DNA from 3 places in the Arthrobacter sp. SLBN-83 genome. Region 2 is predicted to be linked to each of the others. Evidence: riboswitches for the same ligand, from Rfam matches in the RefSeq annotation. Region 2 holds a riboswitch; each other region holds the start of a gene.
The links. Region 2 has a riboswitch for cyclic di-AMP ahead of FBY30_RS02340 (M23 family metallopeptidase). Riboswitches for the same ligand answer to the same signal wherever they lie in the genome.
Positions count from the first base shown of each region.

Region 1: it holds a riboswitch for cyclic di-AMP, as region 2 does, so the genes downstream of both, FBY30_RS16535 (LysM peptidoglycan-binding domain-containing protein) here and FBY30_RS02340 (M23 family metallopeptidase) in region 2, are expected to answer to the same signal.
Region 3: it holds a riboswitch for cyclic di-AMP, as region 2 does, so the genes downstream of both, FBY30_RS20615 (hypothetical protein) here and FBY30_RS02340 (M23 family metallopeptidase) in region 2, are expected to answer to the same signal.

Region 1 is NZ_VFMX01000001.1:3,523,013-3,533,206, forward strand. Features, by position in the region: gene FBY30_RS16515 (hypothetical protein) at 1-44, shown strand, start outside; gene FBY30_RS16520 (mycothiol transferase) at 94-618, shown strand; gene FBY30_RS16525 (ribonuclease Z) at 611-1,543, shown strand; gene FBY30_RS16530 (protein adenylyltransferase SelO) at 1,553-3,019, shown strand; gene FBY30_RS16535 (LysM peptidoglycan-binding domain-containing protein) at 3,115-3,957, opposite strand; cyclic di-AMP (ydaO/yuaA leader) riboswitch at 3,961-4,131, opposite strand; gene FBY30_RS16540 (TraR/DksA family transcriptional regulator) at 4,421-4,780, shown strand; gene FBY30_RS16545 (DNA alkylation repair protein) at 4,777-5,307, shown strand; gene FBY30_RS16550 (DUF1810 domain-containing protein) at 5,330-5,773, shown strand; gene FBY30_RS16555 (glucose 1-dehydrogenase) at 5,810-6,703, opposite strand; gene FBY30_RS16560 (metallophosphoesterase family protein) at 6,868-7,374, opposite strand; gene FBY30_RS16565 (DUF1918 domain-containing protein) at 7,448-7,639, shown strand; gene FBY30_RS16570 (NUDIX domain-containing protein) at 7,692-8,207, shown strand; gene FBY30_RS16575 (endonuclease/exonuclease/phosphatase family protein) at 8,261-8,938, opposite strand; gene FBY30_RS16580 (thioesterase family protein) at 9,096-9,899, shown strand; gene FBY30_RS16585 (PadR family transcriptional regulator) at 9,973-10,194, shown strand, end outside.
Region 2 is NZ_VFMX01000001.1:525,165-535,358, reverse strand. Features, by position in the region: gene FBY30_RS02375 (DNA repair helicase XPB) at 1-1,274, opposite strand, end outside; gene FBY30_RS02370 (helicase-associated domain-containing protein) at 1,287-3,764, opposite strand; gene FBY30_RS02365 (hypothetical protein) at 3,775-4,008, opposite strand; gene FBY30_RS02360 (cold-shock protein) at 4,236-4,619, shown strand; gene FBY30_RS02355 (DUF3027 domain-containing protein) at 4,626-5,186, shown strand; gene serC (phosphoserine transaminase) at 5,322-6,452, opposite strand; gene FBY30_RS02345 (metal-dependent transcriptional regulator) at 6,778-7,479, shown strand; cyclic di-AMP (ydaO/yuaA leader) riboswitch at 7,619-7,830, shown strand; gene FBY30_RS02340 (M23 family metallopeptidase) at 7,841-8,662, shown strand; cyclic di-AMP (ydaO/yuaA leader) riboswitch at 8,791-8,968, shown strand; gene FBY30_RS02335 (C40 family peptidase) at 9,039-9,728, shown strand; gene FBY30_RS02330 (NlpC/P60 family protein) at 9,891-10,194, shown strand, end outside.
Region 3 is NZ_VFMX01000001.1:679,576-689,769, reverse strand. Features, by position in the region: gene FBY30_RS03015 (glycosyltransferase family 4 protein) at 1-1,057, shown strand, start outside; gene FBY30_RS03010 (nucleoside deaminase) at 1,084-1,590, opposite strand; gene FBY30_RS03005 (phosphatase PAP2 family protein) at 1,646-2,470, shown strand; gene upp (uracil phosphoribosyltransferase) at 2,483-3,118, shown strand; gene FBY30_RS02995 (glyoxalase superfamily protein) at 3,164-3,580, shown strand; gene FBY30_RS20615 (hypothetical protein) at 3,761-4,507, opposite strand; cyclic di-AMP (ydaO/yuaA leader) riboswitch at 4,513-4,673, opposite strand; gene FBY30_RS02980 (glycosyltransferase family 39 protein) at 4,844-6,964, opposite strand; gene FBY30_RS02975 (glycosyltransferase family 39 protein) at 6,971-9,163, opposite strand; gene FBY30_RS02970 (bifunctional glycosyltransferase family 2/GtrA family protein) at 9,160-10,194, opposite strand, start outside.

The DNA of each region.
Region 1 (10,194 bases), 3.0 Mb from region 2:
GCTCGCCGCTCAGCCAATTCGAGCCGGACGACCTGGAGCGCTAGCGGCCTAAGGGTCCGGGCCCAGGACCCGGACAGTTGGGAAGGGAGAGAGATGCAATCCAAGGAACTGTTGCTTGAGGCCTTCGACCGGCTCCCGTCACTCGTCCGCCAGGCACTGGAAGGGCTGGACGAGGCGGACCTGCAGCGCCGTCCTGCCGGTAACGGCAATTCCATTGGCTGGCTGATATGGCATACGGGCCGGGTGGAAGATGCGCAGGTGGCCTCCGCCTCCGGGCTGGAGCAGGTTTGGACGGCAGAAGGCTTTGCTTCCCGTTTCGGGCTGCCCTTGGCGGAACGCGACACGGGCTACGGCCACACCAGCGAACAGGTGGACGCCGTCAAAGCGCCCCGCGAGCTTCTGCAGGATTACTACGAGGCGGTCCACCGGCAGACCGCCAAGGTCCTGCGGGACATCAGCGATCCGGACCTGGACCGCGTGGTCGACAAACATTGGGACCCGCCCGTAACCCTCGGAGTGCGGCTAATCAGCATACTGGGGGACTGCCTCCAGCACCTCGGCCAGGCAGCATATGCCAAAGGGCTGCACGCGGAGCCGGCAGACGCCCCCGGTGCGTGAATTCGTGGTGCTGGGCACGGCTTCCCAGGTTCCCACCCGTACACGGAACCACAACGGCTACTTCCTGCGCTGGGATGGCGAAGGACTCTTGTTCGACCCCGGCGAGGGCACCCAGCGCCAAATGGTCCATGCCGGCGTGGCGGCAAGCCAGATCACCAGGATCTGCCTCACGCATGTGCACGGAGACCACTGCTACGGCCTGCCGGGAGTCCTGTCCCGAATGGCCCTGGACGGTGCTGCTCACCCCGTTCACCTTCACTATCCGGCCTCCGGGGAGCAGATTGTCCAGGCCCTCGTGGCTGTCAGTTCGCCCGGCATCGACCTGCGGCTCCATCCGCACTCCGGCGCCGGACCCGTGGCTGACGGCCTGGAGATCCGGCCCCTTAGGCACCGCATCGAGACGTACGGATATCTGCTCACCGAGCCTGACGGCCGTACCTTCCTTCCGGAACGGCTCCGGACGGCAGGAATCGAAGGGCCTGACGTGGGCCGGCTGCAGCGCCAAGGCTCCCTCGGCGCAGTCGCGCTGGAGGACGTAAGCATTCCCAGGCCCGGCCAGCGCTTCGCGTTCATCATGGACACCGCGCCGTGCGTCGGCGCGGAGGAACTGGCCGAGGGCACGGACCTGCTGGTCACCGAGTCGACATTCCGCAACGACGACGGTGAGCTGGCGCAGCAATACCTGCACCTGACCGCCGGGCAGGCAGGGGAGCTGGCGGCGTCCGGAAAGTCCCGCACGCTGGTGCTCACCCACTTTTCCGCACGGTACGGCGACGACATGTCCCTGCTTGCGGAACAAGCGCAGGCACGCGCTGCAGGGACCACGGTCATCGCAGCCCATGACCTGCAGCGCATAGCCGTTCCCCCGCGGCGGCACCAGGTGCGGGAAACAGCGGACCATTATGACGGCGATAGACGGCGATAGGGTTAAACCATGACGGCAGCAGCTGAATCCACGGTGGCTTTTGACGGCCGCTTCGCGCGTGAACTGTCGGAACTCGCTGTTCCCTGGCAGGCCGAGGAAGCCCCCAGCCCCGGCCTCCTTGTCCTCAATGAGAAGCTGGCGCGTGACCTGGGCCTGGACCCGGAGTACCTGCGCAGTCCCGAAGGCGTGCGGCTCCTGGTGGGAAATCACGTTCCTCCTGGCGCCACCCCGGTGGCGCAGGCGTACGCCGGCCACCAGTTCGGCGGATACTCGCCGCTGCTCGGTGATGGGCGGGCGCTTCTGCTGGGCGAGGTCACGGACCGCAACGGACGCCTCCTTGACATCCACCTCAAAGGCTCGGGACGCACGCCTTTCGCCCGGGCGGGGGACGGCCGGGCCGTCGTCGGGCCGATGCTGCGCGAATACCTCGTCAGCGAGGCCATGTACGCCCTGCACATTCCCACCACCCGTTCGCTCGCCGTCGTGGGAACGGGCCGCCAGGTCCGGCGCGACGATATGCTGCCGGGCGCCGTCCTGGCCCGGGTGGCAAGCAGCCATCTTCGCGTGGGCAGCTTCCAGTACGCGCGTGCCACGGAAAACATGGAGCTCCTGAAGCGGTTGGCGGACCACGCCATCAGCAGGCACTACCCCCACGCCGCCGGCGCCGACAACCCCTACCTCGAACTGTTCGCCTTGGTCGTCTCCGCCCAGGCGGAACTGGTGGCCCGCTGGATGCTGGTGGGATTCGTCCACGGGGTCATGAATACGGACAACATGACCATCTCAGGGGAAACCATCGATTACGGCCCCTGCGCGTTCATGGACGCGTTCAATCCCGCCGCCGTCTACAGTTCGATCGACGTCAGTGGCCGCTACGCCTACGCCAACCAGCCGGTTCTGGCCGAGTGGAACCTTGCCCGGCTGGCGGAGGCGATGCTGCCGCTTATCCACGAAGACCAGGAGCAGGCGGTTGCCCCGGCGGTGGAGGTGCTGGGCCGGTTCCGGGGGCAATACAGCAGGGCATGGACCAGCGGGATGAATGCCAAACTCGGCCTCGGCAGCGGGGAGAGTGACGGGGAAACCATGTCCGCGCTGGTGGACGGCACCATTGCCATCCTGAAGGACGGACCCGTGGATTACACCCTCTTCTTCCGTAACCTTGGCAAGGCGGCCCGGGGCGACCTTCGTCCGGTGCGCGGCATGGTCCTTGATTTGGCTGCGTTTGATTCCTGGGCAGAGCGGTGGCAGGCACTGAAACCGGACGCGGAGCTGATGGACAGCGTCAACCCGGCGTACATCCCCAGGAACCACCTCGTGGAGGAGGCGTTGGCCGCTGCCACGGGCGGAAACCTGTCCCCCTTGCAGCAACTGCTGGAGGCAGTCAGCGACCCCTTTACCGAACGGCCCGGGCTTGAACGCTACGCGGAAGGCGCCCCTGAAGACTTCGGCAACTACATGACCTTCTGCGGGACCTGACAGCTGCAGATGCGAAGGGCGGATGCGGAAAAGGGCGGCAGCCGGTTTTACCGGCTGCCGCCCTTTCTTTTTATGCCTGCGCGGTTGCGCGAAGATTAGGCGACGCGGACCGCGGAGTAGCCGCCGAGCCAGCTGATGGAGTGCACCTGGGTGTCGTAGCCGTTCACGCCGCCGCTGACAACCTGGCCGTTGCCGGCGTAAACGCCCACGTGGCCGGAGGTGATGATCAGGTCGCCGGGAGCAGGAGCGCTTACCATGGTGCCGTACTGGAAGAACTGGGTGGGGGCAAGATCGCCGACGGACTTGCCCACCGAGCGCAGCGCCTTCTCAACCATGGCGGTGCAGTCCTGCTTGATGCCCAGCTGGCCGTAGGCGTTTGCCAGGATGGCAGCGCCGGTGCCCGTGCCGGTGGGAGCTGACACAGGGGTGGCCGAGGCGTAGGACATGTTCATGCCGGTGTTGGCCGGAGCGGCGGCTGCAGTCTGCACGGGTGCTGCTGCGGGAGCCGGAGCCGGTGCCGCGGTGTAGCCGGCACCGGGGATCTGGATCTGGTCGCCCGGGTAGATGACCGAGGACAGGGCCAGGCCGTTGGCGGACAGGACATCGTTCAGGCTGACGCCGTAAGCAGACGCGATGGCACCGAGGGTATCGCCGGAAACCACGGTGTGGACGCTTCCTGCTGCCGCTGCCGGAGCCGCAACGGGGGCGGCAGGTGCGGAGTAGGCCTGCACGTTGGTCTTTTCAGTGGTGTCCGGGCCGGTGACACCGGCGTGGGCCGGCGCGCCGACGCCGAAGGCAATGCCGGACGCTGCAGCAACTGCCAGCGCGGGGCGGCCCAGCGAGCGGGCCTGGGACTTGGCTGTCACGGCGAGGCCCTCGAGAACAATCGAGCGGGCCGGAGTTGCGCGGTGACGGGCAGTGGTGGAATTTTTTGACACGGTTGATCGCCTCTCCCATGCCTGCGGGGTGAGCTGTCGGGTTCGGGCTGGAGATACCCGGCCGGAAGCAACCCCGTAACGGACGGAGGCGCTATCGACTTAACCCCAAGGCCACAAGTGGCCGCGGAAACTTGGTTCCCCCGTCCCTGCCAGCTGGAGCGGTTGTATCCCATGATCAGCGGCAGGGCTCGGCATACTGATGGGAATGTCCCGACTGAGAGGGACACCTGAAGACCATAACCCACATGCGGCGGCATTGTCACATTTGGATAACATACGAGGTCCCGCTCTCGAATTCCGCAAACGTTTGGATGTTATCGGCGGCCGGGTTTGACCTCGTCTAATGCCAGGGCATCAGGACAGGTAACGCTACGGATACGGACGCGCGGTCACAGTGCTGCCCCCTCATCGCAATGGCCGTTTCCATTCCGACACTCCGCCGTCGGACCGCTAGGCTGTTTCCATGCCAGATTTCGACCGGTTCCGGGAGCTGCTCGAAGAGGAGCGGGCGCGGCGGCTGGAGCTGCTGCCGGCGCTGCGGGCTGACATCGCGGCGGCGAATTCGGCCCGGCAGGACTCCAATGTCGATGACGAGCACGATCCCGAAGGGGCCACCATCGCTTTCGAGCTTTCGCAGGCTTCGGCGCTCCTGAAGCAGAGCTCGGCCGGCCTGGACCAGATTGACGCGGCGCTGGCCCGCCTGGCCGGGGGAACCTATGGCATCTGTGCAGTGTGTGGACAATCCATTGCGGAAGGCAGGCTGGAAGCGCGGCCATGGACGCCGTTCTGTATTCTGCACGCGTCTTCGGGCCGGGGACGATGACTGGCTCGGCGGACATGGTGTCCGCGGCGGTGGAGTTCGTTGACCGGACCCTCCAGAACGAGGGCGCCTGGTACCGGGCGGACGACGTCGGGAACCGGCTGGGCTGGGCGATGGACTCTTACGGCTCCTCCATCGGAGCGGTGCGCGGCACGGTGCGCGATGCGCTGCGCAAATTCAAGGACCTGGACCACGACGCCACGGTGATGCTTGCCTCCGCCCTGTGGGGACAGCCCAGGCCCGGCTCCCGCCCGGTGTTTGAGCGCCGGTTGGCGGCCGTGGTGCTGTTGCAGTCAAGGGTGCGCCTGCTCCGGCACTCGGACCTGACCCGGCTGGAAGGCTTCCTGCGTTCTGCCCAGGCGGCTGAGCTGGCGAAACCCCTCCTTGCCGACGTCCTGGTGCCGCTGCTGTCCGGCCTCGGGGAGCGCGAGCGGCAGCGCGCCGGTGTGGTCCTTGCGAGGTGGCGGGACGACCCGGATCCGCAGCTTCAGGCAGCGGCAGCGGCTCTCGAAAACGATTTGCCCCTTTGACCTCGAAAACCGGGAGATCCACATGAACGAGCACTTTGACCTTGACCGTTTTGTTGCCGCGCAAAACAGCGGCGGAACCTATGACCAGGCGCTGGGGGAGCTGCAGGTCGGCAGGAAATCCGGGCACTGGATGTGGTTCGTCTTCCCGCAGATCTCCGGCCTGGGGCAGAGCGCAACGTCCCGCAAGTACGCCATCTCGTCACTCGCCGAGGCACGCGCCTACCTGGACCACGAGGTACTGGGACCACGGCTGCTGGAGTGCGCGCTGGTCCTGGCGAACCATGCCGACCAGTCCGCCGAGGACATTTTCGGCGGCATCGATGCCAAAAAGCTCCGGTCGTCCATGACACTGTTTCTCCGGGCGGCACCCGGAGAAACAGTGTTCAAGACCGTCCTGGCCCAGTTCTTCGACGGCGAGCCGGATCCTGCCACCGACGAAATCCTGGCCGCCCAGGCCGCTGACTGACCCCAAGTTGACGGGTCAGCCAGGCCGGGGGCCCTGCTAAGGCGTGGGGCTTCCGCCGTTGACGTTCAGCGTCTCGCCCACCACATAGCTGGACTCGGGTGAGGCCAGGAAGACGTAGGCGGGTGCCAGCTCCGCGGGCTGTCCTGCCCGGCCCAGGGGGGTGGACTGCCCGAATTCCGGCAGCTGCTCCTTGGGCTGGCCGCTGCTGACCTGCAACGGGGTCCAGATCGGGCCCGGGGCCACGGCGTTCACCCTGATGCCCTTGGGGGCCAGTTGCTGCGCCAGCCCCTTGGTGAAGTTGTTGATGCTGGCCTTGGTGGTGGCATAGTCCACCAGGGTGGGGGACGGGTTGTACGCCTGGATCGAGGTGGTGTTGATGATGGTCGACCCGGCCGGCATGTGCGGGACGGCGGCCTTGGTCACCCAGAACATGGCGTACACATTGGTCTTCAGGGTGTGGTCGAACTGCTCGTCGGTGATGTCCTGCAGGTCTTCCTGGGCCACCTGCTTCCCGGCGTTGTTGACCAGGATGTCCACCCCGCCCAGCACAGCAACAGCGGTATCCACCAGTTCCCGGCATGTCGCCGAATCCTTGAGGTCGCCCGGCACCTTGACCGCCTTGCGGCCTGCGGCCTCAATGATTCCGGCAATGCGGGAGGCGTCCTCCTCTTCCTGGGGCAGGTAGGAAAGGACGACGTCGGCGCCTTCCCTGGCAAAGGCAATGGCCGTTGCGGCGCCGATGCCTGAGTCCGCGCCGGTCACGATGGCGCGACGGCCTTCCAGCCGGCCCGTTCCGCGGTACGTTTCTTCGCCCAGATCGGCCTTGGGTGCCAGTTCGGCATCCAGGCCCGGCTCGGGCTGGTGCTGCTTGGGCGGGGAAATCTTTTCGTAGGCAGTCACGGGATTACGGAAGGTGTACTGGTCAGTCATGGTGGTCCTCCTGTTCGTGCGGACTCGGGCTGGTTCGTCGCCCCGGAAACTGAAGCAGCCTGCATTCAGGGAATCGCAGAACCCAAAAAGCTAAGCATGCTTACGGTTCCCTAGCCTAGGCAATGAAACCCCGCCCTGCCAAGCGGCCCTTCGGCCTGGCAACGTCAATCCCGCCGCACTTCCACCAGCCTGACCTCCGCCAACCGCCCGTCGTCCACCACGGCTTCCATGAACGTGCAGGAGGGCTGCCGGCGGCGGTCCGTGGGCGAGCCCGGATTCAGCAGCCGCAGCCCTCTGGGCGAGACGGTGTCCCAGGGGATGTGGCTGTGCCCGAACACCAGGACATCGGCCTCCGGATACAGCGCTTCGCACCGCTGTTCGCGGCCCTTTGCCTGCCCTGTCTCGTGCACCATCGCAAACCGGACACCGTCCAGCGTGGTGGTGGTTGTCCCGGGAAGCCGCCGGCGCAGCTCCGGGCCGTCGTTGTTGCCATATACGCCCAGCAGCCGCTTGCTTCGCCGCTCGAACTCGTCCAGCAGCGCGGCCTCCACCCAGTCACCGGCGTGGAACACCACGTCGGCGCTTTCGATGGCCCGCCACACCAGCCCGGGAAGGTCTTTGGCGCGCTTTGGCACGTGGGTGTCGGCGATGAAGACAAGGTTCAATGGCATATGCGCATCCTGCCATGGTGCCCTGTTCCCGTGCCCGCGGCAGTCGTAATCTGGGGGCTGGGAGGTGATTGCCATGGAGGCAGCCCAAGGCGACCGCATCGTGGTGCACGGAAGGACAGTGGGGTCCTCGGACCGGCACGGAGTGATTCTGGAAGTCCGCGGCGAGGGCGGAAGCCCGCCCTATGTCGTCCGCTTTGACGACGGGCACGAAACGGTCATGTATCCCGGCGGCGATTTCGCCGTCGACCGCGCACACAACACCTGACGGGTGGAGCGGCGGGACTGCGGCCGGCCGCACCACCTGTCAGACTGGGGGAATGGATCACTTTCCGTACTCCAGCACATCCTCCACCCCGCCGCCCCGCTCCGGTCCACGCGACCCGGGCGACGCCTGGGTGGAAGGGGACCGTGGCCGGTACTGGGGCAGGTTCGGCGCCGCCGGTGTCCTGGCCTACGACCCCGCCAAGGGCGTGCTCCTGCAGCACCGCGCCGTCTGGAGCCACAACGGGGGAACATGGGGGCTGCCCGGCGGGGCGCTGCATGAGGGCGAAGAAGCGGTGGAAGGCGCGCTCCGGGAGGCCTTCGAGGAGGCTGCCGTCCCGTCGGAGAGCGTCGAGGTGCTGTTCACCTCGGTACTGGACCACGGGTACTGGTCCTACACCACCGTGGTGGTGCGGGTGCTGGAATCCTTCGAGCCCGTCATCAGCGATCCCGAAAGCATTGCGCTGCTCTGGATCCCGGTGGCCGAGGTGGAGGCCCTGGAGCTGCATCCAGGCTTCGCGGCCGCCTGGCCGGACCTGCTGGCGCGGCTGGATCCCGGGGAACTTTGGTAAAAGGGGAACTTTGGTGAGTGAAGAACCCTGGTAAAGCCGGACGGCGTCTTCTGTCAGTAGCCTTCGCCGTACTCGGCCGTCACCAGGATGGGCAGGTGGTCCGAATTGCCGCGCGGCAGCGTTTCCACGCTGGCGATGTCCAGGCCCAGTGACGTAGCGAAGTCGAAGTGGCCCTTGAACACCTTGTACCGGGTGTAGGTCCGCCTGTTGCTGAGGGACAGGGCGTACCCGGAGTTCTTCATGTGCATGTCAAGGTTCTTGGTGAAGAACGGGTAGTTGAAATCCCCCACCATCAGGGTCATCAGGCCCCTGCCCATGCTCAGCAGTTCGGCGTGCGCTGCATGGATCTGCTTGCGCCGCAGCGAATTGGAGGCCGTGAGCGGGGCTGCATGGAAGGAGCCGATCACCAGCTCATGCTGCGTTTCGTTGTCCATCACCCTGGTGCCGATCAGCCGCTCGTGGGCCGGGGCCAGCACCCTGTCATGCATGGACTTCTTCAACGCGAAGGACTGGGTGTCCAGGGCAGTAAAACGGCTGGTGCGGTAATAAATAGCCAGCCCCAGCCGGTTGCCCTTGGTGGCGTCGGCCAGATGAAGGGGGCCCAGGGTTTCCGGAAGGTCGCTGGCATCCACTTCCTGGAGGCACAGCGCATCGATGTCATGGTTCCGTGCCAGGGCGAGGAGTTCGCCGCTGGCAGCGTGCTTGCGGAGGTTGTAGCTGATGACGCGCATGAAACACCTCTTTTGAGGGTTGCTGACAGGACCAGTTCCTTACTCTAGTCGGATTGCCGCCCCCATCCTTTAACATTTCGCCGGCCGTCCCGGCGCGGCGTTCACGCGAAGGATAGAGTTAGTGGCAATTCACTGAACGTTTCGTAAGGGGCCAGCCTTGATCGCAGACCTGCCCGAACTCGCCGAGGGCAACTTTTACTACCAGGACCTGGGAGAGGGCCGGTTCCGGTCCACCATCCACGCCCAGGGGGCCTGGAATGTCCATGAACAGCACATGGCACCGGCATCCGGCCTGCTGGCGGACCTCATGGAACGGCACCAGCCGCGCGAAGACATGCGGATGGCGCGGATCAGCTACGAGATCCTTGGCCTGATCCCTGGTGGGGAGTTCAGGATTGATACCACCACGCTGCGGCCCGGCAGGACCATCGAACTGGTGCAGGCCGAACTGGTGGCCGGCGGCCGGACAGCGATCCGCGCCACCGGGTGGCGGATGCTGACCAGCGACACCGGTGAGGTGGCCGCCGTCGAGGACGCCGCCATCCCGGGCCCTGACGAATGCAAGCCTTATGACGGCTCCGCCGTCTGGCCCGGCGGCTACATCCGGTCCCTCGAGATGCGCGTAGCCGAAGGGCACCGGCCAGGGGCGGGGAAAGTATGGCTGCGCACCGAACATCCGCTCACCGACCACGCCGACAGCGGGGATTTCGCGCGGCTCATGGGACTGGTGGACACCGCCAACGGCATCGCCGCCCGGGTTCCGCCCGGCAAGGACAGCTACGCGTTCCCCAACCTGGACCTGCAGATCCACATGTACCGCAGGCCTGAGGGGGAGTGGCTGGGGCTGGACAACGCTGTGTCGTTCGGCCGTGACGGGATCGGCCTCACATCCACTGTGCTGCACGATCGGCAGGGCCCGTTTGGCCGCGCGGAACAGATCCTGACGCTTCGGAGGACGTGACCCGCAGCTATGGTGCCCTCCTGTATCGCTGAGTATCGTTGTATATCGTTCGCGATTGACGAAGGAGTTCATCATGCGTGCGTCATACCCAACAAGTGGATTCGGGGCCGGTAATTTCGACGGGATGTGGCAGGCCGTCGAAGAGCTGAGGTCCCGGTTCGAAAAACGGGTGGGAACCCGCGCCGGGAAAGGCGAGGTGAGGGCGGCCGTGCTGGCCCTGCTCGCAGAGCGGCCCATGCACGGTTACCAGATCATCCGTGAAATCGAGGAGCGCAGCGGCGGCAGCTGGAAGCCC
Region 2 (10,194 bases):
AGCTCATCCAGCTGGTCGATGTACTGGCCGATCACCAGCAGCTGTTCACCCGCATGCCGGGCCACCAGTTCCTCCACCACCTGGGTCTTCGACTCGGAGGTGGCGCACAGCCGGTATTTGTCCGCGTCGTCAGCCATGGCGTAGGCAACGCGTTCGTCCTTGGGCAGATCCACGCGGACCTCGACGCAGTCCGCCGGCGCGATGTAGCCCTGGGACTCAATGTCCTTCCAGGGTGCGTCGTACCGTTTTGGCCCGATCAGGCTGAAGACCTCGCCCTCGCGGCCGTCCTCCCGGACCAGGGTGGCAGTCAGCCCGAGGCGCCGCCGGGCCTGCAGGTCCGCGGTCATCCTGAAGATCGGTGCCGGAAGGAGGTGGACCTCGTCATAGATGATCAGCCCCCAGTCGTGGCCGTCCACCAGTTCCAGGTGCGGGTAGATGCCGCCCCGCTTGGTGGTGAGCACCTGGTAGGTGGCAATGGTCACCGGCCTCACCTCCTTAAGGGCACCCGAGTATTCCCCCACCTCGTCCTCGGTAAGGGACGTGCGCTTGAGCAGTTCGTCCTTCCACTGCCGGGCGGCGACGGTGTTGGTGACCAGGATCAACGTGGTGGTGGAACCGGTGGCCATGGCCGCGGCCCCCACCAGGGTTTTGCCGGCGCCGCAGGGCAGGACCACCACTCCGCTGCCGCCCGCCCAGAAGTTTTCGCTGGCCAGGCGCTGGTACGGCCGCAGCTGCCAGCCGTCCTCATTGAGCGAAATCAGGTGCGGGGTGCCGTCCACGTAACCTGCCAGGTCCTCCGCCGGCCAGCCGAGCTTCAGCAGCAGCTGCTTGAGCTGGCCGCGCTGCGAGGCGTGCACCACGACAGTCTCGCCGTCGATCCGTGGCCCGAGCAGTGGGGCGATCTTCTTGGCCCGGATCACTTCCTCCAGGACGGGGTAGTCGTCGGTCCGCATGACCAATCCGTGGCGAGGGTCCTTTTCGAGGCGCAGCCGGCCGTACCGGGACATCGTTTCCTCGATGTCGATCAGCAGCGAATGCGGAACCGGGAAACGGGAGTACTTCAGCAGCGCGTCCAGCACCTTTTCGGCGTCCAGCCCGGCGGCCCGGGCGTTCCACAGCCCCAGCGGGGTGAGCCGGTAGCTGTGCATGTGCTCGGGCGCACGTTCCAGCTCGGCGAAGGGTGCAATGGCGTGCCGGGCCTCGGTGGCCAGCTCGTGGTCCACCTCGAGGAGGATGGTCTTGTCGCTTTGGACGATCAGGGGTCCGTCGGTCACGCGGGAAATCCTTTACTGGCGCAGTTCCTCTGCGGCCTCGATGTCGATGATGCGGTGGACGGAGAGGACCCGTTCGGTGTCCTTGGCGGGATCGAACACACGGACCCTGCCCCCGCTCACAGATAGCGGAACAACAACTTCCAGGCTGGCATTCCCCAGGTTGTCCACCACGTTCATGTTGATCCGCTGCTTCAGTCGGATGGCCTTTTGCAGCGCCTCCAGCCCCAGTTGCGTGGCAACCTCGCTGCCGGGCGTGGCACCGGAGTGGTGCCCGACGACGGCGCCGGCCTGCCGCAGGACGTCCAGTTGGGCTTCCACCTCCTCCGCCGCGGGAGCCATTCCCGGGGCGGTGTACACCGGGCGCAGGTTCTCCTGCGGGGCGGCAGGCCGGCGGAGGTGCGCGGCGGCTTCGGCGCCGTCCACGGACGGCGAAAGGCCCAGGCTGCGGAGGACGGCGGCAAGCTCACGGGGTGGCGCCGACGACGCCACAACCGTGGGGGCCAGCCTGACCAGGCCCAGCTGGGCAGCCTTCGGTCCCGACATCAGGTCGGTGAGCGCCGTTTCATCCTCGCTTTGGATGAAGCTCGCAGCCTGGCCCACGTGCAGCCTGCCGTGCCGGGAAGCGGTGTCCTCCACCAGATACTCCAGCGGCTGGGGAACCGTCGTGGCCGAATGCTCCCGGAGGAACGCCAGCAGGCCCGCGGCGTCATAGCCGCGGTCCAGTGCGCGCTTAACCGACTCCGCGGAGAACCTGTAGATGGTGGCAGGACCCTGCCCCTCGGCGTCGGCCATCAGCAGGAGCTGTTCCGTCAGCGCAGGGGAAAGGTAGCCGGGAGCAACAGCGGTCAGGTCAGCCTGCAGCAGCACGTGGTTGAGGGCCGCGGGCAGGTGTTCGCCCAGGATGGCAAGCGCGGCGTCGGGGCGGTCCTCCGCAAAGGCGCTCCCCAATTGGCTCAGGGCCCCAGAGCCCACCAGGCCCAGCATCTCAGCCTCGGCGAGGACGCCCCGGATGAGGGAACTGAACCGCCGGGCCATCCGCGGCTGGGACCATTCGGCGCGCTGCAGCACCGCAGCGGCATCAAGGACCGGCGCGCCTCCGTCGCCATCGTCGGCTTCCCGCGTCAGCTCAAGCAGGATTTCCAGGATGCGCTTGCGGACCACCGGGGCATCGGGGCGCTGCGCCCCGCCAGACAAGGCAGCAATGGTGGTGCCGGAGGCAGACTGGGCGGACGCTGCTCCCGGCGCTGAATTGACGGGCTGGCCCACCATGGATGGCACGCGCTCGCTGGCCAGCCAGGCGTTCACCAGCCACAGCCATTGTTCCTGCCGCGGAAGGACCAGCCACTCCAGCTCCGGGGGCTGGACCCATGATGAGGAATCGACGTCCAGGCGGATCAGGCCGGCCAGGCCGCACAGCTCCAGCAGCCGGCCCACCGCGCCCTGGTCGACGCGCAGCTGTTCGGAGAGCCGTCGCAGCTCGCGGACCCCCACGCCCCCGCTCCGCAATGTGGCCAGCGGCTGCGCCCCAACCGCATGCAACAGTTCGGAGACCAGCCGGAGGGTTTCGGAAATTGCGCTCAGGGCTGCGTTCCTCCGCAGCGCAGCGGTGGTGCGGCCGAGCTCGGCAACCGGCGGGGCAAGGGTGAAGTCGTTGATGATCGCCCCTCCCCGCAGGGCCACCCCTACGCTGTGCGGCAGCTCCACGTGCGCCGCGTCCAGCGGTACCAGCAGCCCGCGTGCAAGAAGCCAGTCAACAGGCCCGACGTCGGCCCCCTCCGTAGCGACCGAGGCTTTCCGTTGCGCCTGGGGGACGGCACCCATGGCCCAGTTCCGGAACTTGGCGAGCAGCGCCGTCGTCCGTTCCGGCGCCTTGGCCAGGATGTCCCGCAGGGCATCCGGGGACGTTGTCCAGTGCTGAAGCGCCAGGGCCGCCTCCATGGGAGTGGTGGCGGCGTGGATCGGGAACCCGCTGCGGTGCAGTTCGGAGACCAGCTGCACCGCCCGCTGTGCGAAGGCCGGCTGGAGCCGGACCAGCTCCGTGTAGCTCCGGCCCAGCCCCGCCGGGTAGATGCCCACCACGTCCTTGAGCGAGCCCACCGGCAGGAAGAAGTGCTGGCCGGCGGCCGGGGCAGGGGTGCCGTGCGGGGGAGCGGCCGGGTGGACCAAGGCAAGCTCCTGCAGGGTGCCGATGATCTGCTCAACAACTGCCAGCGAGGAACCGCTGATCAGCTGGTGCAGGCCTTCTGCCGAGGCGCTGTGCCCTGTGTCGGTGTTGGTGCAGAGATGCAGGGTCTCCAGGACCTGCATCTGGGGCCGGTTCAGCCGCTCGAGGGCGCGCTGAACGCTGACACGGGAACTGGCGCGCGCCGCCAACGCCGCGAAGTCCGGAACAGAGGGGGAAATGAGGTCCGGCCGCGCGGCGAACAACGCCCGCAGCGAATCATTGCTGCGTGCCTCCAGTTCCATGCCGAGCGCGCGAATGAGGGACATCAGTCCAACGTTACCGCCGCCCGGCCTTTCCCGCGCGCCGGCGGGCGACAACGCCGTCGAGGACCACCAGGAGCATCAGGATGAAGGCCGCCGGGAGGCCGTACAACGCAGAGTAGGTGACCCAGGTGGGCGCCACCGACCCGGCGAAGGCAAGCGCCATGACCGTCCCCACAGCGATGAGGGACAGCACGGCAATAACAGCGGCGAGGACCATCAACGGCCGCCGGTAACGCGAGGGAGTCATGGACGCAACGCTACAGCGGCTCCCTTGGTGCGGTTAAACGCTCCCGCCGCCCTTGCGCCCGGGGCGGAACAGTGCTGCAGGAAGCGTAATCAGGCATTCGGCAGGATAACCTTGAAGGATACAGACCAACGCGGTTTGCGCATGCCATACCTTGAACCCGCACAACAATGCGGACGCGGTGGCAGGCGGCCGCGTCTCATGACAGCAGAACGAAGAAGGTTGATTACGTGCCTACCGGCAAGGTCAAGTGGTATGACAAGGACAAGGGCTTTGGGTTCCTCGCGGGCGAAGACGGCCAGGAGGTCTTCCTGCCCAAGTCGTCGCTGCCCGAAGGGGTAACGGAGCTGAAAGCGGGCACGCGGGTGGAGTTCGGCGTGGCGGACGGCCGCAAGGGTGCACAGGCCCTGGGCCTGCGGGTGCTGGACAAGACCCCGTCCATTGCCAAGGCCAAGCGTCCCAGTGCCAAGGACCTCGCCCCGCTGGTGCAGGACCTGGTGACCGTCCTGGACAACCTGTCCGGGACCCTGTCCAAGGGCAAGTACCCGGAGGGCAACAAAGGCAAGGCCATTGCCGCCGCCCTGCGCAAGGTTGCCGACGAGCTGGACGTTTAGGCGCCCATGGATCCCCAACCTGAACAGCCGGGCGCGCCAGTGCAGGAGCAGGCTGCCAAGACTCCGCCAAAGCGCAAGGCAGGCTTGCCCGTATGGCGTACGGGCAAGCCTGACGCTTTCCTGGCCGCGGCTGTTGATGCGGCCCGCACAGCGGTGGAGAGCATCACGCCGGCCGCCACCATCGGGGCGCACCTTGCGGCCAAGAGCGAGGGCGACCGGTTGGTGACGCACCTGTTCGAGTCCCGCCTGGCGGGTTATGCAGGCTGGCAGTGGTACGCGGTGCTGACCCGCAACTCGCGTTCCAAGGTGGTCACCGTAAACGAGCTGGGCCTGCTGCCGTCCGAGGATTCCATCCTCGCGCCGGAGTGGGTGCCGTGGGCCGAACGAGTCCGCCCCGAGGACGAACGGCCCCAGGAGCCCGAGGTTAATGGGCACGAAGCAGAGGCCCGCGAGCCGGAAGCGCAGGAGCCGGAACCCCAGGAGACAGCGGCAAGGGATGCAGGAACGCAGGAACCAGGGCAGCCAGGGGAACCGACGGACGACGACGGAGCGCAGGCAGGAGCCTAGCCGCACCTTCGCCGGGAAACCGGCCCCTCCCTCTGCCGGGCACAACGAAAACGGCGCCGTTCGGGACAAACCCGGGCGGCGCCGTCGTACGTTAAGCGTGCCTGCCGATGGGCAGGCACGAGCTGCCGTTAGGACCTACTTGCGAAGCTCGCCCACCACGTAGTCGATGCTGGAGAGCAGGGCCGAGACATCGCTCGGCTCGATGGCCACGAAGGTGGCGATGCGCAACTGGTTGCGGCCCAGCTTCCGGTAGGGCTCGGTGTCCACGATGCCATTGGCGCGCAGGATCTTGGCTACTGCGGCGGCGTCCACAGACTCGTCGAAGTCGATGGTGGCGATGACGTTGGAACGCTCCTCCGGCTTGGCCACGAACGGGGTGGCGAAATCGGATGCCTCGGCCCAGCTGTAAATGCGTCCGGCGGAGTCGGCAGTGCGTCCGGCAGCGAAGTCCAGGCCGCCATTGGAGTTCAGCCACTGGACCTGCGCGTTCAGGGTCACCAGCGTGGACAGCGACGGCGTGTTGTAGGTCTGGTTCAGGCGGGAGTTGTCGATGGCGGTCTGAAGATCCAGGAAGTCCGGGATCCAACGTCCACTTTCCTTGACGCGGGCGGCCCGCTCCAGCGCGGCGGGGGAGAACAGGCCAAGCCAGAGCCCGCCGTCGGAGGCAAAGTTCTTTTGGGGCGCGAAGTAGTAGACGTCGCTCTGGGCAACGTCCACGTCCAGGCCACCGGCGGCCGAGGTAGCGTCCACCAAAACCAGGGATCCCTCGTCGGCTCCGGAGACCCGCTGGACCGGGGCTGCCACGCCGGTGGACGTTTCATTCTGCGGCCACGCGTAAACGTCCACCCCGGCCTCGGCCTGTGCCGCGGGACGCGTGCCGGGCTCGGACTTGATGATCGAGGAAGCTTCCAGGAACGGGGCCTTGTTGGTGGCCGCAGCGAACTTGGATCCAAACTCGCCGAAGGAGAGGTGCTGGGCCTTCTTCTCCACCAGGCCGAAGCTGGCGACATCCCAGAAAGCAGTGGAGCCGCCAACGCCAAGGACAACCTCATAGCCCTCAGGGGCACGGAAGAACTGGCTCAGTCCTTCACGGACAGACCCCACCAGGTTCTTGACGGGAGCCTGGCGGTGCGAGGTGCCCAGAATGGTTTTGGATGCTGCGGCGAGGGCATCGATCTGTTCCTGCCGGACCTTTGACGGGCCGGCCCCGAACCGTCCGTCCTTGGGCAGGAGGTCGGCGGGAATCGTGATGCTGGTGTCGCTCACAGGTGCTCCAATTCGGCGGGGACGAACGCTTTGGTCCGGACGGGCGGGTTGTGGTGGCCGGCAGCCGGGCAGCGGCTGTGCCATAGGCCTTTTCCATTCTGCCTGAACAGCAGCGGCGGGCGGGAACCGGCAGCGGCAAAGTCCAGACACTGAGACGATGTGCCGCGGGTGCAAGTGTTCCGCGCATGCGGCTTGTTGTGTGCCCCTTGGGCCGGCGGCTATTCGGACAAAGTCAAAATAGGCTAAGCTTTCCCCCGGACTACCTCGCGGGAAGAGGCGATACGGTGGGACAACGCAAGGTAATGCGCCCGAGGAGCTGAGCTGGATGACGGATCTGATCGACACTACGGAGATGTACCTCAGGACCATCCTGGAGCTTGAGGAAGAAAACATCGTTGCCCTCCGGGCCCGTATTGCCGAGCGCCTGCGCCACTCCGGCCCCACCGTCTCCCAGACCATCGGAAGGATGGAGCGCGACGGGCTCGTTGTGGTCTCCGGCGACAGGCATCTGGAACTCACGGACACCGGCCGCAAGCGGGCCACCGAAGTGATGCGCAAGCATCGGCTGGCCGAACGCCTGCTGGCGGACGTCATCGGGCTGGATTGGGCCTACGTCCACGACGAAGCCTGCCGCTGGGAACATGTGATGAGTGAGCGGGTGGAGCGGCGCATCTACGAGATGCTGGACCACCCCACCGAGTCCCCGTACGGCAACCCCATTCCCGGCCTTGCCGCGCTGGGCGGCCAGCCGGCCCCCGGCTTCGGTGACGGCGCCATCAGCCTGGTGGAGGCGATGAAGAGCTATGCGCCGGCGTCGGGCGTGACCATCAGCCGCCTCGCGGAACCGATCCAGGTGGAGCCGGAGCTGCTGGCGCAGCTGGACGAAGGCGGAATCCGGCCCGGGGCTGCCGTGGCGCTGGAACGCGTGGGCGATTACATCTCGGTGCGGGTGGCCGGGATTGAAGGAGCGCTGGAGCTTCCGCCCGAGGTGGCCGCACATGTCTTTGTGGCCATCGAACAGGGCTAAAGCCGGGCTGCCATACCCCGCGCCTGCCCTTCAACGCAAAGATAACGGAATTGTTACCAAGGGTCTTAAGCCCCTATAGTAGAACCAGTCGTTGAAACTTAAGCGTTACCTGATCCGGAGCCGAGCTCTGCCAGCGGGTCAGGTGCACGAGTCGTTACTGGCAGAGGCGGGGGAACCACAATCGGCAGCGGGGGACTGCCTTGGGGTGAAGTCCGTCAGCAGCAAGCCTCTCCAGTGAAGGATTCTTCCGGGAATACCCCTGCGCAGAAGCTTGCCCCTGGCGGGCCGGGTCTTTGATCTCTCTGACCCGAATCCGACAGCTAACTCCGCAGGCTTCTCCAGAGAGGAACCCTTCTTGACCATGCAGACCCCCCGGGGACGCCGCCGTGCTGCCGGCCCCCCTTCGGCGCCGCGGGTTGTCGAAGCTGCCGCAGCGGAGCGTCCCCGCGACCTCCATCGCGACGCCCGCCGCCGCCGGGGTCCGTTCCGCCAGATGACGGAGTTTGCCGCTGCCAGCGGCATAGGTCAGAAGGCCGGCATTGCCCTTGCGGCCACCGGCCTGGTGCTGACCGTAACCGTGCCTGCCACGAGTCCCGTCATGGCCACTGACACCGCCGGTAGCTCCCCGGTGGCAGCCTCTTCCGTAACGCCCCAGCCCCAAATCTCCGCCGATATCGGTGCCCAGATCGACTTCAGCCGCTCGGCAGTGGTGACCCAGGCGGACCCGGACGGAAAGCTGAAGCAACTCCTGAGTGCCCAGTCGGCCGGCTCCGTAACGCGCGCCGCGTCAGCCGGCACCCTGGCCGCACCGCTGGCCTCGCTTGTCACCGCTTCCCCCTTCGGCTACCGGGTCAGTCCCATCACCGGTGGTTCGGGCGACTTCCACCGGGGCCAGGACTTCGTGGCGCAGTGCGGGACCTCCGTCCTGGCCGCTGCCACCGGGACCGTGACCTTCGCGGGCTGGCATCAGTTCGGCGGCGGAAACCGGGTTGTCATTGACCACGGAAACGGGCTGGAAACCACGTACAACCACCTGTCATCCTTCAACGTCAAGGTGGGGCAGACCGTGTCCCGTGGGGACGTTGTGGCGCTGAGCGGCACAACCGGCGCGTCCACCGGCTGCCACCTGCACTTCGAGGTCCAGGTCAACGGCGAAGTGGTCGATCCCATGGGCTGGTTGTAACCGAATGATTGTCCACTCTCAGATCGCTGTGACCCGCCGTGACCTGAATGTGACATTGAAACAAAACTGCTGTACCGTCTAACTCGCGTCAACTTTTCCGAAGTTGACGCTCTTGAGTGGATTGCCTAACTCTGCCACCGCTCAAGGTCCGTTCGCATTTCATCGTCTGGCAGGGGCGGGGGAACCAATTTTGGCCTTCATCCAGAAGGCCTTGGGGTTAAGTCACAAGCTTCCCAGGAAGCAGCGTGGCCGGGTGACTCCCATCCGAATCCGACAGCTCACCTCGCAGGCATTGGGAGAGGCTACCTTCGTGTCTTCACGCCATAATTCTGCGCGCCACCGTGCGCAAACGGTTCGCACCAACCCCTTGGATGCCGTGTCCAAGGCCGTGAGTGCAAATGCCGGGACCGTAGGCCGCCAGGCTGCCGTTGTGGCAGCCGCATCGGGCCTCATCCTGAGCATGGGCCTGCCGGCCACCGCTGCAGACACCACTGCCGGTGTCTCAGCTTCCACCGAATCCGGTTCGGCCCAGACGGCCCTCGCCGTCACCGCTGCCCCCACGGCCACAGTTTCCTTCGAGCGTCCCGTGGTCAAGACCACTGCTGCTCCAAAGGTGGAAGCTGTGCGTACGCAGTCCACCGACACGGCAAACCGCACCGCTACTGCTGCCGCCGCCGCCGGCCAGGACGCCTCCCCGGTCACCAAGACCGCCGAGACCGTGTCCTCCGCAGCCACCTCAGGCATCGCAGCCATCGCCTACACCGGCATCGGCCACTCGTACGTGTGGGGCGGCACCAGCCCCGTCACCGGCTGGGACTGCTCCGGTTTCGTGCAGTGGGTTTACGCCCAGGCCGGCATCAGCATTCCCCGCACCAACGCGTGGAGCATCATGACCCCCACCTCCGCACCGCAGCCCGGTGACCTGGTTGTCCAGAACGGCGGCGCGCACGTTGGCATCTACGTCGGCAACGGCATGATGATCAGCGCACTCAACCCCTCGCAGGGCACGCTGCTCCACTCGCCTGCAGCCACCGGTACCTCGTCGTACTACCACCTCAACAAGTAGTTCTTGGGCTCCATGCTCCAAGGGCTATTTCTTTGCCCAAAGCTTTTTCGCTAGAAACCACATCCCCGTTCGGGACGCGCCGGCGTACCCCCAAGATGCCGGCGCGTCTATGACCCTTTGCCTGCCTACACGCGGTCGCAAGGAAAACGAAAGAGAGAACTGATGACGACTCGTGCTACCGCACGGCACCGCGCCGAGGTCACCAAGACCAACTCGATCGCTGTCATTGCCAAGGCTGTCAGCGACAACGCCGGCGGCATGGGCCGCCAGGCCGCGGTCATTGCCGCTGCTTCCGGTTTGGTCCTGACCAGCGGCATTGCGGCGAACGCCGCCGACGCAAACGTCAAGCGCGACTCCGCTCCCGCCTCCGCGCTGGAAGTTGAATCCGCGGTCGACGCCCCGATTTCCGCCGCTTCCACCATTGCCATCAGCTTTGAGAAGCCCGCTGTGACCACCACGCCGGCCC
Region 3 (10,194 bases), 150 kb from region 2:
CGGCAACATCCGCCACAGCTCAGGCGGCAACGTCTACAACGCCCGCCTGGTGGCCGGCCTGCAAGCGCTCGGAGCCCAGGTGGACGTCGTCAGCGTCGATGGCGGCTGGCCGGACGCCACAGCGAAGGAACGGCGCCGGCTGGGCGCCCTGCTGGGGGCATGGGAACCGGGGACAGATTCCGGCAGTGCCGTGGCCCTCGTGGACGGGCTGGTTGCGGTAGGTGCGCCGGATGAACTGGAACTTGCGAGGACGGCCGGACGGAATACATGGGTCCTGGTGCATATGCCCGTGCCGGAAAGTTCCGGGCCGGCTGCCCTGAAAAAGGAGGCCAGGGCGCTCCGGGCAGCAACTGGGGTGGTCTGCACCAGCACCTCCGCGGCGTCAGTACTGACAAAGCGCGGACTTCCGAAGGCCCAAGTGGTCCTGCCCGGAGTCGATCCCGCACCCCGCGCCGTCGGTTCCACCCCTCCCCATCTGGCGGTCGTCGCCGCCCTGCTGCCCAACAAGGATCAGGTGCTGACCGTGGAGGCGTTGGCCCGGATCCAGGACCTTGAGTGGACTGCATCTTTCGTGGGGTCGGACCAGGCGGACCCGGACTACGCGCGAGAGGTCCGGGCTGCCATCGCTGCCAACGGGTTGCAGGAGCGGGTTCGGCTCGCGGGCGAACTGACGGGGGACGGGCTCGAAGCCGAATGGGCCCGCACTGACCTGACCTTGCTGGTATCCCGAATCGAAGCGTTCGGCATGGCCGTCACAGAGTCCCTGGCCCACGGAATCCCGGTACTTGTCCGCGAGGGGACGGGGGCAGTGGAAGCGCTTGGCACGGCCGGGCTGGCAGCGGACGACGGCGGGTCACGCCTTCCCGGGGCAGCGCTGCCACTTCCCGCAGGGGGAAGTGAGAGTCCGGGTCGCCTGGCCGGTGTCCTGCGCCAATGGCTGACGGACCAGCAAACCCGGGAAAGCTGGCGGGCAGCAGCCCTTGAAGCGCGGACCAGGCTGCCGGGCTGGAGCAGCACCGCCGGAAAGATGTTGGGCCTCCTGGCGGTGCATCCCTGAAAAACGGGCCGGGACTAAAGAACGGTCTAGAGGGTGCTCCGGTGCCCTGCGAAAAACTCCCGCAGCAGCTGTGCGCACTCTTCCTCGCGGACCCCGGGGTACACCTCAACCCAGTGGTTGAGCCGGCGTTCGCGGAGGATGTCGAACACTGATCCCGCGGCCCCGGCCTTCTCGTCCCACGCCCCAAACACCACCCTGGGAATCCGGGCCAGCACGATGGCACCGGCACACATGGCACAGGGCTCCAGGGTGACCACCAGCGTGCAGTCGGACAACCGCCAGCCGCCATCGCTGCGGCCGTGGAGCCGGGCCCGTTCCTGCAACCGTCCGGCTGCCTCCCTGATCGCCACCACCTCGGCGTGGGCCGTGGGGTCTCCCAATGCCTCCCGTTGGTTCCGGCCGGACCCCAGCACGTCGCCGTCGGGCCCTATCACCACGGCCCCGATCGGCACGTCCTCCGTGGCGAGGGCGCGATGGGCCTCAGCCAGGGCAAGGCCCATCCAGGCGTTGTGTTTCTTTTCGGGCAACAGCATGGCTCAATGATAGTTTCGAGGGATACTAAGCTTGCGTACTTTTCCGGGAGGCATGATGAGCAGAGTCCAAGCGCGGATGGACCGATGGTTCAAGCCCTATGCCGCCCTCTGGCTGACCCTGATCATCGGCGGAACGATAGTTGTCATCATGGCGCTCGCCGGCGCCGAGGTCTATGACGACGTAGTGGGCAAGGACGGGCTCGCGAACCTTGACGTCCCGGCCCTCCACTACGCGGAGTCGCTGCGAAACCCGGGTCTTGATGCCTTTGTCACCGGGTTCACCAACATCGGCGGTGGCGTGGGCATGCCGATCCTTGCCAGCATCCTTACCGCGTGGCTGACGTTCGTGACCCGGACCTGGCGGCCACTCCTCCTGGTGGGCGGCGCGGCAACCGTCTCCATCCTGGCCACCACTTTCGGCAAGAAGCTCGTGGGCAGGACCCGCCCCGACCACGCTGATGCGGTGCCGCCTTACGAGGATTCGCCGTCGTTCCCCAGCGGCCACACCCTCAACACCACGGTGGTCATCAGCGTCCTCCTGTATGTCCTTTGCCTGCAGTTCCACCAGCTTTGGGTGAGGGTCACGGCAATAACGGCCGGCGTGATCTTCATCATCGCCATGGGGCTGAGCCGGGTTTTCCTCGGCCACCACTGGCTGACGGACGTCATGGCCGGCTGGACGCTGGGGCTGGCCTGGGTGGCCATCGTGATCCTGGCGCATCGGTTGTTCCACCTGTTGAGGCGCAAGCAGCATGCGGGCCCGGCGCCCACGTTCGACCGTCCCGTGGTGCGTGACGTCGTCCTGGAATCCGTGCACGACGGCGGCGACGCCGGCAAGGAGGGCGCGTCCGGCAGCCGGGGCAAGGACACTGCTGGATGATAGTTTTGGGGGATGCGCACTCTCGTTGTTGACCACCCCCTGGTCGCCCACAAGCTCACCGTCCTGCGGGACAAGAACACGCCGTCGCCGGTTTTCCGCCAGCTGACGGAGGAGCTGGTGACTCTGCTGGCCTACGAGGCCACGCGGGAGGTCCGCACCGAACCCGTCACCATCCAGACGCCCGTCAGCACCACGATCGGCACCGCGTTCACCAAGCCCACGCCGCTGGTGGTTCCCATCCTGCGCGCCGGCTTGGGAATGCTGGAGGGCATGACCAAGCTGGTCCCCACCGCCGAGGTGGGCTTCCTGGGCATGGCCCGGGACGAGGAAACGCTGGACATCATCACCTACGCCGAGCGCCTTCCGGAGGACCTGACGGGCCGCCAGGTCTTCGTGCTGGATCCCATGCTCGCCACCGGCGGCACCCTGCGGGAGGCCATCAAGTTCCTCTTCAAACGGGGCGCGTCCGACGTCACCTGCATCTGCCTGCTGGCGGCCCCGGAGGGCCTGGCCAAGCTGGAAGAGGAACTGGGCGACGCCAACGTGCACATCGTCCTGGCCTCCATCGACGAGAAGCTCAACGAGAAGTCTTACATCGTTCCCGGCCTGGGCGATGCCGGCGACCGGCTTTACGGCATCGCAGGGTAGTTTTCACCCTTTTTCGATCGGTGTCCCCCCCGCTAGCCTGTGCGGATGGACTGGAAACTCGAACTTGTCTTTGTCCCTGTATCCGACGTTGACCGCGCCAAGGATTTCTATGTCAACAAAGTGGGTTTCAATGCCGACTACGACGAGCGGCCTTCGGACGACGTCCGCTTTGTCCAGCTGACGCCGCCCGGTTCTGCCTGCTCCATCTGCATGGGCGAGGGGCTCTTGGACGCTCCTCCCGGCACGGGGACCACCCTTCAGATGGTGGTCGATGACATCCAAAAAGCGCACGACCACCTGAAGAACAATGGCGTGGACGTCAGTGATATCGAGGTGCTGCCTTGGGGCCACTTCGTCTACTTTGCCGACCCGGACGGCAACAAGTGGGCCGTCCAGTACATCCCGTGGCGGAATACGGGGCAGGACAACAGTGCGCAGGACGCCGGGCAAGGCAACAGTTGAAAGCAAACCGCGGGCCGCATCGTGATGATGCGGCCCGCGGTTTGCTGGAATCCCTCAACTTTGCCCCGTCAACAAGGAGTACGACGGCGGGTGCTGGGGACGCGCCGTCGTGCGCCCCCAAAGGTGGGGAGATTCAGTGGGTGGTTCCCACTTCAAGCGCTGGCGCCAGGGGAGGGGTGCCTAGTACCAGTTGTGTGCCAGGTGGAAGTTCAGTGCGCCGCAGGGGGACTGGTAGCTCTTCTTGATGTAATCCAGGCCCCAGTTGATCTGCGTGCGGTAGTTGGTCAGGTAGTCGGCTCCCGCGCTGGCCATCTTCTCGGCAGGCAGGGACTGGACGATGCCGTAGGCCCCGCTGCTGGGATTGGTGGCCGTAGTGGTCCAGTCCGACTCCTTGGTCCACAGCGTCTGCAGGCACTGCATCTGGTCAGGTCCCCAGCCAAAGGTGGCCAGCTGGCCAGCTGCATACGCCTGGGCGCCGGCCGGATCATTAACCGCGACGACGGGCGCAGGCTCAGGTGCGGGTGCCGGAGCGGGTGCGGGTGCCGGAGCAGGTGCGGGTGCCGGAGCCGGGGCTTCAGCTGCGGGGGCTGCCGGTGCAGGCGCGGGGGCTGGATCCGCTGCCTGGGGCGCCACGCTGATTGCAGCCGGAACCGAGGATGCCGGGTTGGAACGGATTTCGCTCTTCTCAATGCTCATTTGGGCGTCGGCCGCTGCCGTGGAAGAGTTTGAATCGGTGGATGACACCGGAGTCATGCTGCTTGTCGCCTGACCTGCCGCGCCAACCCCCACCAGCACCGCGCAGGATGCTGCGAGGATCCCGGCTCGCGTGCCGAAGCTGGTTTTCTTGGCGGGCTTTGTAGCTGCCTGCTGCTCTGCCCGGTGTTTAGCCTTGGCATGCAGGCGTGATTCTGCCGTGTTTTTGGACATGATTGATCGCCTCTCACACCTGCGGAGTTAGCTGTCGGGTTCGGATGAGGGCATCCGGCCGCACGGAAAGATCACGTGCGTGCTTAACCCCAAGGGCGTTCATTGCCCGGGACGGTGGGTCCCCCGCCTCTGCCGTTGCTCAATCGGAATCCGGGGAAGCGGCAGAGCTTGGCGTCAACCCGGGATATGCGGCCCGAACGGGAGCCGCACCCAATCGACGGTACAGGAAAAGTACGTCAATGTCACATTTAGGTAACGGATGTCACGATCTCCAGCGCGCCGGTTTGCTGCGGGCGCCCCGTCCAATCGTTATTTTGCGTACGCCGGGGGCTGTTGTTACCTGGCGAGGGCGTAGACAGTAGTGCCGCCGATGCTCTGCGGAGTGAAGTTCTCCGACACCCACTGCGCGATCTGCCCGGCGGCATCCGAACCGGAGGTGGACCGCATGGTTCCGCCGCTGATGAAGTAGTGGATCTTTCCCTGCCTCACGAGGTCCTGGAACTGCGCCAGGGTGGGGGAGGGGTCGGTGCCGTTGAAGCCGCCCACCGCCATTACCGGCAGTTCCGTTGCCAGTTGGTACCCGGCGGCATTGTTGGAGCCCACTACCGCTGCTGCCCACGTGTAATTGGATGCGCCGTCCTTGAGCGCGGCCACAAGATCCGCCGACGGGGTGGGTGCGCCGAGAAGTCCGCCCATGCCGCCCCCGGGGCCGCCGGCAAATCCGGCTCCGCCTTGGGCTGTCCCGCCAGTCCCCCCAGTCCCACCGGGGTTGGCCTGCTGCTGGAAGCCCTGTCCTGTAGAGCCCTGTCCTGTAGAACCTTGTCCTGCAGAGCCTTGTCCCATGAATCCCTGCCCGGGGAAGCCTTGCCCCGTGCCCCGTCCGGACGTGTTTCGGCCGGCTGCACTGAAGCCTCCCGGCCCGCGTCCGCCGGCGCCGAAGCCGGAGGCTGGCCCTGCGCTGACGATTGCCCCGCTGTGCGCCGTCGCCGCGGTGGTGAAGGAGTAGGCCAGGGGGCCGGCGAGCGACGCAACAACGGCGAGGGCCGCCGTCGTCCGCTGCACGGAACGCAAGCCCAGGAACCTGTTGAGCCCGATACCTGCTGCGGCCGCCAAACCTCCGGTGAGCACCAGCCAGCGCACCCATGGGCCGTAGGCGGACGTGGTTCCCAGCAGGTAGAAGGCCATCACGGCTGCCATGGCCACCGCAGCAGCCAGGAAGATGCACGCAGCTGCTTCCCGGCGGTGCTGCCACAGCAGAACGCCGCCCAGGCCAGCCAGTCCGGCGATGCCCGGCGCCAGTGCCACCGCGTAGTAGGGATGGATGATGCCGGCCATGAAGCTGAACACCAGGCCCGTCACCAGGACCCACGAGCCCCAGATGATGACGGAAGCGCGGACGGCATCTGTCCGCGGGGCCCGTCGTCCCACCCATAGCAGCCCCGCCGCAAGGATGAGTGCGGACGGCAGGAGCCACGCAACCTGCCCGCCAAACTCGCTGTTGAACATCCGGAACAGGCCCGGAACACCCCAGCCGTTACCGCCGCCCACGCTGCCCGTTTCGTCGCCCGTCAACCGGCCCAGCCCGTTGTAACCCAGGGTTAGTTCCAGGATGGAGTTGTTTTGCGACCCGCCAATGTAGGGCCGCCTGTCCGCCGGAGTCAGCTCCACAGCCAGCAGCCACCATCCGGCGGAAACCAGCATGGCTGCCGCCGCGGCAACCAGCCGGAGCAGCCGCCGCCACATCCCGGAGGGGCCCGCCACCGCGTAGGCCACGGCAAATCCCGGAACCACCAGGAGGACCTGCAGCTGTTTGGCCAGGAAACCAAAGCCAAGGAACACCCCGGCCAGCAGGAGCCAGCGCAGCCGGTCCTCCTGGACTGCGCGCAGGACCCCGTACGCGGCGGCAGTCATGAGCAGCACCAACAGGGCGTCCGGGTTGTTGAACCGGAACATCAGCGTGGCCACCGGGGTGAGGGCAAGGACCGCCGCCGCCAGCAGGCCTGCCCGGTGCGCGAGCCGAACCTCACCGGCAGCCGGCGCTGCGGCCCGCCGCACCGCGAGATACAGCAGCCAGGCAGTGCCAACCCCCATCAGCGCCTGGGGAACCAGGATGCTCCAGGAGCTCAGGCCAAAAATGCGGACTGACAGCCCCATGATCCACAGGGCGGCCGGCGGCTTGTCCACCGTGATGGCATTCGCGGCGTCGGAGGAACCAAAGAACCACGCTGCCCAGTCCCGCGATCCGGCCTGGGCAGCGGCGGAATAGAACGCGTTGGCCCAGCCGGACGCCCCGAGGTTCCACACGTACAGTACGGCCGTACCAGCCAGCACAGCTGCAAGTTCCAGCCGCCGCCGGAAGGCCGCGCGGTCAGGGAGGGCGAACCCCGCCCGGCGCGCCAGCGGATTCCCTCCCGGGCGGACTGCGGTGTTTACAGCGATGGTGTGCTGGCTGGCCATGGTGTCCTACTTGGTGAGCTGGTAGACGGTTGAGCTGCCCACGGTCTGGGCCTGGAAATTGGCCTGGACCCAGGCCGCCACCTCGGAATTGCCGCCCCGGCCACCCATGCGCCCTCCGCCCATGCCGCCGGCGCCACCCTCGATGAAGTAGCCGATCTGGCCCTTGGCCACCATGTCCTGGAACTCGGCCAAAGTGGGATACGGGTCGCCGCCGTTCCAGCCGCCCAAGGCAATGACGTTGGTGTCCGTGGCCAATTCCAGGCTTGCCGCCTGGCTGGCACCGGAGACGATGGCCGACCACTTTGTGCTGGTGGCCTTCAACAGCGCAGTCACAGCGGCATCGGGGGTTCCTTCACCGGGACCGCCCGCACCACCGGGGCCACCGGCACCGTCCCCGCCGCCATCGGGTGCGCCGCCGAAGCCATTCATGGTGTCGAGTCCGTCGGTTCCGGTGGCAGAGTCCGTGGCGGAGTTCCTGCCGTCGGTCCGGTCGCCCCGGAAACCTGCTGCCCGGTCACCGAAAGCGCCCGCCGAACCCGCGGGCCCCGACGTCGGAATGGAGCCTGAGTGCGCGGAAGCAGCCGTGGCCACGGTCCAGGCACCCGCCCCAAGCCCGCCGGCCAGCAGGGATACGACGACGACGGCGGCAGCCCCGGCGCGCCGGAACCGTCCGGCAGTGCCCAGTGCGTCGAGGCGGAGCAGGATTGCCGCGGCGGCAAGGACACCGAGGATGATGACCGCCACGCGCAGCCAGGGGAGCCAGGATGCGTCGCGGCCCAGGAGGACGGAGGACCAGATCGAGGTGCCCAGGACGGTCGCCGCCAGGACAATCCGGGCAGGCCAGTATGCGCGGCCGCGCCAGAGTTCCACTGCACCTATGCCCACCAGGGCCGCGATGGCCGGCGCCAGTGCAACGGAGTAGTAGGGGTGGACGATGCCGCTCATGAAGCTGAAGACCCCCGCGGTGACCAGGAGCCAGCCACCCCACAGGATCAGGGATGCGCGGCTTGGGGACGTGCGGACTTCACGCCGGGTAAACCACAGGCCCGCCACAAGCAGGACCATGGCTGCAGGCAACAGCCATGACACTTCGCCGCCGAAGCTCGTCCCGAACATCCGCAGCAGGCCGGCAGCCCCGCCGAAGCCGGAGTTGCCGCCGCCGAAGCCGCCAGCTGGCCCACCTGCTGCACCTGCAGCTCCTCCGGCTCCGCCGCCGGGCATGACTTCTCCCGAACCGGTGATTCTGGCCAGGCCGTTGTAGCCGAAGGTCAGTTCCAGGAAGCTGTTGGTGGTGGAGCCGGCCATGTACGGGCGCTCTGAAGCCGGAGTGAGCTGGAAGAGCGCCACGTAGCTACCGGCCACCACAATGATTCCGCCCAGGGCGCCCAGCAGGTGGGCAATGCGGTGCCGGATCGAGGTGGGCGCCGCCCACAGGTAGGCCAGTCCAAGCGCCGGGACGATCAGGAAACCCTGGAGCATCTTGGTGAGGAACGCCAGCCCGATCACGGCTCCAGCCGCCACCAGCCACTTCCAGCCGGCCCGCTCGATGGCGCGGGTGGTGAAGTACGCCGCCAGGACCAGGCACAGGGTGAGCATGGCGTCCGGGTTGTTGAACTTGAACATGAGCGCCGCCACCGGCGTCAACGCCAGGGCGCCGCCTGCCAGCAGGCCGGCCGCCGGTCCGGAGACCCGTTTGACGGCCAGGTAGAGGAACCCGACGGCGGCCACACCCATGAGTGCCTCCGGCACCAGCATGCTCAGCGGCGAGAAGCCGAAGATCCTGCCGGCGAGGGCGGGGATCCACAGTGCGGCGGGCGGCTTGTCGACCGTGATGGCGTTTCCGGCGTCGAGCGAGCCGAAGAGGAAAGCGGTCCAGTCCTTGGTGCCGGCCTGGATGGCCGCGGCGTAGAAGGAGTTGCCGTATCCGGTTGCTGCGAGGTTCCACAGGTACAGGACAGCCGTGGCTGCGAGGAGCCCCGCCGCGGAGGGCCGCACCCAGCGTGCCTGGTTGCCGAAGGCGTGGCGGGTCCAGCGCGGCATTGGCTTGCGCGATACCGGGTTCGCTGTTCCGGTTCGGCCTGCCGCGGGGCCGGTGGGCGGGTGCAGGGAGTCGGGGTGCTGGGCGTCGGGGTGTTGGGCGTCGGGGTGTTGAGGGCTGCCGGGGGAGCCTGCGCCCGCCGGCGAGATGGTGGAGGTCATGATGCTGCCGTTTCTGTTGACGTTGTGGCCGAAGCGTTCTCGGCGGTGGGTTCGGCGGTAGTGCCGGTACGGGTTTCGGCGCTGGTTCCGGAATTGGCATCGCTGGCGCCGGGAGACAGCGTGCCCGGTGCCTTGTCCCGGAAGACCCACAACCGGAACAACAGGAACCGGACAGCCGTGGCCCCAAGGTTCGCCGCCACTACGGTGAGCACTTCCGCCCACCGGTCGGGCGTCGTCGTACTGTGCACCAGGGCGAGCGCTGCGGAGGTGAGCAGCAGGCCAATGCCGAAAACTATCAAGCCCTCGAAGTGGTGCCGGACCGGATTGCCGCCTTGGATGCCGAATGTGAAGCGCCTGTTCGCGCCGGTGTTGGCCACCGCAGTGATCAGCAGCGCCAGGAAGTTTGCCAGCTGCGGGTCCATGAAGCCGCGGCAGAACAGGAAGATCAGCAGGTAGGCCAGGGTCGAGGCGGCCCCGATCACGGCGAACCGGACCAGCTGGCCGAACAGGCTGCTGCCGCGGGTCTGTTCGCCTTCCCGCGACGACGCCGGCAGCGGGCCCCGCGCCAGGGCGGCGCGCAGCTCCGGTACCGGGATGCGGCCGTAGACCAGGTCCCGGGTAAGCCGGGCCATGCCGCGGACGTCCGCCAGCGCGGTCCGGACCACGTCCACACTTGAATCCGGGTCGTCAATCCAGTCGACGGGAACTTCATGGACCCGCAGTCCGCAGCGCTCGGCAAGGACCAGGAGCTCGGTGTCGAAGAACCAGGAATTGTCCACGGTGTAGGGCAGGATCTGCTGGGCGACGTCGGCGCGGATGGCCTTGAAGCCGCACTGGGCGTCGCTGAACCGGGCACCCATGAAGGAGTGGAGCATCAGGTTGTAGCTGCGCGAGATGAACTCCCGTTTGGGGCCGCGGACCACGCGGGAGTTGCGGGTGAGGCGGGTGCCGATGGCCAGGTCCGAGTGCCCCGAGATCAGGGGTGCCAGCAGAGGGGGCAGGGCGGCAAGGTCGGTGGACAGGTCCACGTC